Regions from separate parts of the Pseudoalteromonas sp. MMG013 genome, predicted to be linked through region 2. Evidence: predicted binding sites of a transcription regulator. Region 2 holds the regulator's gene; the other holds the start of a gene.
The links. The regulator FliA, encoded in region 2, starts transcription of late flagellar genes. The targets are predictions, from matches to a motif close to CTAAAGNTNNNNNNNNNNNNGCCGATA.

Region 1 (3,209 bases), on a different contig from region 2:
AGTCGGTCTTCAGGTGTATTATAGACATAATGAAGTGCGACAGTGAGTTCCACGGTCCCTAAGCCAGATGCAAAATGGCCACTACTTTGCGAAACTGAGTTAAGCAGATAATCCCTCAACTCATTACTAAAAGAGGGTAATTTATGTTGCGGTAACTGGCGCAGTTGCTCAGGCTCTTCTGCTAAAGCCAATAAAGGGTACTTGCTACTATCAAATATCATTGTATTTATATATGTCCTACTCAAACCTTGCGTAATTATATACAAAGCCAGTGGTTAATTTTATCTATTTATGCAACTTCGTCATTAATACGTCATGAATTGACGTTAATGATCGCGTTCAACTATGTATTTTGCTAATTGTGCGAGCAACTCTGTATCTGCATTAATATGATTGAGCTTTTCTATTGCTTGTGTTGTTAGAGCTTGCGCTTTTTGTTTTGCTCCAGGCATACCAAGTATTGCAGGATAAGTAGACTTATTATTGCCTATATCAGAACCTTGTGGTTTACCGAGCGTATAGGTGTCACCTTCAATATCTAAGATGTCGTCTTGAACTTGAAATGCGAGCCCGATATTCTGTCCATACTGCTGTAATGTTGTAAAGTCAGTCTCATTCATATTTGGAGAACAAAGTGCACCTAATTCAATTGCACAGGTCAACAAAGCCCCAGTTTTTAAGCGGTGAATTTTTTCTAACTCGTCAAGGCTAACAACTTTATCAGTTGCGGCAATGTCTAATGCTTGACCGCCGACCATTCCTTGTAATCCAGCAGCTTTTGATAGTACTTGAATCATGCGTAATTGACGAGATTCAGGTATAGCAAAGCGGTGCTCTGCAATTAACTCAAATGCGAGGCTTTGCAGCGCATCGCCGGCTAAAATAGCTTGTGCCTCATTAAACTGTATATGGCATGTGGGTTTTCCGCGTCGTAAGTCATCGTCATCCATTGCGGGAAGGTCATCGTGAACGAGGGAGTAACTATGAATACATTCAATAGCAGCTGCAATAACATCGAGATCTTCAATACGAGCGCCGAGTATATTACCTGTTGCATACACTAAAAATGGCCTTAAACGCTTACCGCCATTATTGATACTGTAAAATGTTGCGGCCTTGACTGTTTCATCGGTGATTAAATCTTGCTTAAAGTAATTACCGATAAACTGACTAACTCGCTGTTGAGCATTGCTTATTTCTATTTTTAAATTCACAACTTAATCCGTACTGCCTGTGAATGGTATTGTATCGCTTTGCGTGTCACTACCCATAAGGATGGCTACTTTTTGTTCTGCTGTGTGTAACTTCTGATTTGATGCATTAGCCAGTAAAATACCTCTTTCAAATTGTTTCAATGACTGCTCCAAAGTCAGCTCACCTTGTTCCATTGCACTCACAATGCTTTCTAGCTCGTGTATCGCTTCTTCAAAGCTGAGGTTTTCTGGTTTCTTTACAGCCATGGTCACGTCTCTTTATTGGGCTTATTGGATAAAAGAGCTCAATTTTAGGGGCAATAGCGTACTAGGTCAAAGATAAGCGTATTTTTTTACGCTAAACTGTGAGGTAGATACTCATACGCCTTTGTTCGCAATTTTTCGGGTTTTTAATATAATTGGGTTAAGATATTCAGTAGCTTGCCGATAAACAACAAGGCTGGTACTTTCTCTTTATAAGAGGATGTGTCGCATAGGCACCTTATTAGGTTACAGCGCATAGCAGTCAGAATTAGAAAAATAGTAGATAAGACTCTCTGGAGGGGATGTGGATTTAGCAACAGTAATAGGTATATTGGGCGCGATTGGCTTGATTGCCATGTCTATGTTTATGAGTAGTGACGGTGAAGTCGCTATGTTTGCTGACTCCGCCTCAGCCGTTATTGTATTTGGTGGCTCACTTTTTATCGTTTTGTCTAACTTCACAATGCCGCAATTTTTCGGTATTGGCAAAGTGATGGGAAAGGCGTTCATGTTTAAGATTGAAACGCCAGAAGAGCTAATAGAAAAAGCTGTAGAACTTGCGGATTCAGCGCGAAAAGGTGGTTTTTTAGCCTTAGAAGAAGCTGAAATACCGAATGCATTTATGCGTAAAGGAGTTGACATGTTAGTCGATGGCCACGACGCAGATGTAGTAAGAGCGACACTACAAAAAGATATTTCCTTAACGTCTTCTCGCCATGAACAAGGTGCGTCATTATTTAAATCTTTGGCTGATATTGCACCTGCAATGGGGATGATTGGTACATTGATTGGCTTAGTTGCGATGTTATCTAACATGGATGACCCTAAAGCCATCGGTCCTGCAATGGCAGTTGCTTTGTTGACGACCCTTTATGGTGCTTTTTTGGCGAACGTTGTGGCGATCCCGATTCAGGTAAAGTTGGAATTGCGAAAGGATGAAGAGGAGCAAAACCAACGACTAATATTGGACGCGATTCTCGGAATTCAGGATGGCCAAAACCCTAAGGTAATAGAAGGGATTTTGAAAAATTATTTGGCTGAATCAAAACGCGGCACTGATAAAGAGGAGTAAGCATGTCTGACGAGCAAGAGTGTAAATGTCCCCCTCCAGGCTTACCGGCTTGGATGGGCACCTTTGCAGATCTGATGTCACTACTTATGTGCTTCTTTGTGCTGTTACTTGCTTTTTCCGAAATGGATGTACTGAAGTTTAAACAAATTGCGGGTTCAATGAAGTTTGCATTTGGTGTGCAGAATAAAATAGAGGTTAAGGATATCCCTAAGGGGACCAGCGTAATTGCAATGGAGTTTACCCCTGGTAAGCCTGAGCCTACGCCAATCGAGACAATTCAGCAGCAAACCGTGGAAATGACGCAGCAAATGTTAGAGTTTCAGGCTGGCGATGAAAGTTCTGCTGGCGGGCGACAGGAGCAAAGAGGTAACAAGCGAGGCGGCGAGTCACAAAGTACCTCACAAGAACAATCTATGCAGCAGGCAGTCTCTTCAGCAGACCAAGAACAAGTCGATGAGTTAGTTAAAAAAATAGCCCAGCAATTGGAAAAACAAATCATGGATGGTGCAATTGAACTCGAATCTTTGGGGCAGCAAATCATCATTCGTATTCAAGAGAATGGCTCCTTTCCATCAGGCAGTGCATTTTTACAACCAAAGTTTAAACCAGTAATACAAGATATTGCGGAATTACTGAAGGATGTACCCGGTGAAATAACGGTATCTGGACATACCGATGAT
Region 2 (3,209 bases):
AAGTTCAATAACACGGCGAATAACTTGACCGGTTAAATCTTGATAATCTTGTGCCATTAGCACGTTAGTCATCAGGCCCTGTAACTCGTCAGTACGAGTTTGAGAGCCCTGCATAAAACGATCTAGGTCATGACAAAGCGTTTTAAATTCACCGAGTTGGATATCTCGGCTCATTAAACGATCCCACGTAGGCTTTATCTCTGAGATTTCGTCACCTAACTGTTGCGCTAAAGGTAAGCTAGCCTCTATTGCATCCATTGTTTTGTTAGCTGCATTCTCAGTCATTTCCATGACATAATTTAAACGTTGTTTAGCGTCAGGAATGGCTTCAGTCGTCAAATCAGCAAGGCGAGTATCGAGTTCGAAACTTTTTAGAGACTCATGCAATTGACGGGTTAATTTACCCACCTCCGCAAACAACTCGGACTGTTCTTTATTCGCAGCATCCAGTATAAGTTGGTCTGCTTTATCTTGCTCACCTTGTTCCAAATAAACAACAAGTTGTTTAGCTTGCTCAAGGGTGATTTGAGGCACAGAAGGCGTTGACATAAGCCTCTCCTTCTTATTGTTAACCTAAACGTTCAAACACTTTTTCTAACTTAGTTTTTAGCGTTCCTGCAGTAAACGGTTTAACTATATATCCATTTACACCAGCTTGCGCAGCAGCTACTATCTGCTCTTTTTTAGCTTCTGCTGTTACCATCAGAACAGGTATGTGCTTTAAACTATCGTCAGCCCTAATTGCACGCAATAAATCTATTCCTTGCATACCAGGCATATTCCAGTCTGTTACAACAAAATCAAACTCTTGATTTTGAAGCATGGGAAGCGCCGTACTTCCATCATCAGCTTCTTGTACATTTGTAAAGCCTAAGTCTCTAAGTAAGTTTTTGATTATTCTCCTCATTGTAGAAAAATCATCAACCACGAGAATTTTCATGTTTTTATCCAAAACATCCTCCAGTGAGGTTTCAACCTATTATTTTTACTCTAATTGACCCAGTCATTGATTTTAGCTTTGAGCTTTATCATTGCCTGCCCATGGATTTGGCTAACACGAGATTCACTAACATCAAGTATCTGGCCTATTTCTTTTAAATTCATTTCGTCGTTATAGTAAAGAGAGAGTACTAAACTATCCCTTTCTGGTAGCGATTGTATCGCTGTCAGCAACGATTCATTAAAACGTTCATTTTTAACGTTATTAAAAGGTTTGTCTAGCGATAAATCATGGTTTGCAGGAGTAATCACGTCTTCATCAACGCCTAAATCCTCGATACCGATAATTTTACTCGCATTTACATCATGTAGAATATGATGGTACTCATCTAACGTAATATCAAGTTTTTCAGCAATTTCAGTATCTTTTGGTTCTCTTCCCAACACAGATTCAAGGAAAGATATCGCTTCAGCCACCGTCCTGCTGTTTTTATGAACAGAACGTGGAGCCCAATCACCCCGGCGGATTTCATCCAACATCGCGCCCCGGATCCGAATACCCGCGAATGTTTCAAAACTTGCCCCTTTACTGGCGTCAAAGTTTTTTGACGCCTCGATGAGACCAATCATACCTGATTGAATTAAATCATCTAATTGAATATTTGCAGGTAGCCTTGCCAATAAATGGCATGCCACCTTTTTTACAAGTGATGCATGACGTTCAACCACCATGCTCAAGTGTTCTGTTGTTTGATACCCCATCGCTTTACTCACCGATGATGCCATAGTTACCCATTGACAAGTTGTTCAATAAAAAACTCTAAATGCCCTGATGGCTGATGTGGTATAGGCCATTTAGCGGCCTTGCTTGCCAGTCCACGAAATGCAACCGCGGCTGGAGACTTAGGAAATAGCTCAACAATTGTTTTTTGACGCCGCGAAGACTTTCGCATGTTTTCGTCATACGGAACTGTTGCAACAAGCTCAAGTGCCACATCTAAGAATCTATCCGTCACTTTAGACAGTTTAGCAAATAACTCTTGGCCTTCTCTTAAACTACGCACCATATTCGCAACTATTTTAAATTTGTAAACGCCATGCTCTCTGCTTAAAACTTTAATCAATGCATAAGCATCTGTAATGGACGTTGGCTCATCACATACAACGACCATTACGTCCTGTGCTGCTCTAGAGAAGCTTAGCACCATATCCGAGATACCGGCGGCAGTATCTACAATTAAAATGTCAAATTCAGTATTTAACTCACTAAATGCCCGGATCAACCCAGCATGCTCTGCCGGTGTAAGCTCAACCATATTCTGTGAGCCGGATGTCGCAGGCACTATTTTTATGCCTGCTGGCCCTTCAACTAAAATCTCATCTAGCTCACATTCGCCCGATAAAACATGAGATAAATTCTTTTCGACACGCAGACCCAACATGACATCACAATTTGCCAACCCTAAATCAGCGTCTAAAACTAATACTCTGTTACCTTGTTGACCTAGCGCTATAGCCGTGTTCAAAGACACATTGGTTTTACCCACGCCACCCTTACCACCAGTAACGGCTATGACTTTAACACCATGGTTATTATTTTGATTCATCCTACGCAGGCCACTTGCTTGATCTAAAACTGTGTTAATCATACATTCCTACTGTCTGAGACGCCACTGCTTCGCGCCTCGAATGTTGTGCTTTTATTCTCTTTAAATACAATTGCTCAGCTTTTTTGACTAACTTTTGAGCATTTGCCACTCGAATGTCTTCTGGCACCCGTTGACCATTAGTAAGATACCCTATTGGCAAGCGATTTTGAATCGCAATACTGATAATCTCACCTAAACTTAGACATTCATCAAGTTTTGTGAAAATACAGCCACTTAAATTTACTTTTTGAAAGTGACGGACCGACTCTTGTAAAACATGCATCTGTGAAGTCGCACTTAATACTAAATAACTTCTAATATCAACTCTTGCGCTACGCATTAAAGTATTTAATTGTTCTGTTAATCGCAAATCTCTTTGACTCATTCCTGCTGTGTCTATTAATACTAGACGCTTATTGCGTAAATGATATAAAACTTCTGCTAATTCATTGGCATCTTTTACTTGCTTTACAGGACAACCTATAATCCGGCCATATGTCGCTAACTGCTCATAAGCACCTATTCTATACGTATCTGTCGTAATTAGCGCTACTTTGTCAGCTCCGTATTTTTGTGCGCCTAATGCCGCAAGTTTTGCCACAGTGGTTGTTTTACCCACAC

Region 1: a site for FliA is predicted at 1,617-1,643, ahead of pomA (flagellar motor protein PomA). Genes of this name have one in related genera too.

The regions. Positions count from the first base shown of each region.
Region 1 covers NZ_JAGJEE010000006.1:89,239-92,447, forward strand. Annotated here, with positions in the region: gene dxs (1-deoxy-D-xylulose-5-phosphate synthase) at 1-221, opposite strand, end outside; gene ispA ((2E,6E)-farnesyl diphosphate synthase) at 327-1,214, opposite strand; gene J8L98_RS08270 (exodeoxyribonuclease VII small subunit) at 1,218-1,460, opposite strand; gene pomA (flagellar motor protein PomA) at 1,762-2,529, shown strand; gene J8L98_RS08280 (flagellar motor protein MotB) at 2,532-3,209, shown strand, end outside.
Region 2 covers NZ_JAGJEE010000007.1:126,625-129,833, forward strand. Annotated here, with positions in the region: gene J8L98_RS09585 (protein phosphatase CheZ) at 1-549, opposite strand, end outside; gene cheY (chemotaxis response regulator CheY) at 569-952, opposite strand; gene J8L98_RS09595 (RNA polymerase sigma factor FliA) at 991-1,725, opposite strand; gene J8L98_RS09600 (MinD/ParA family protein) at 1,728-2,588, opposite strand; gene flhF (flagellar biosynthesis protein FlhF) at 2,581-3,209, opposite strand, start outside.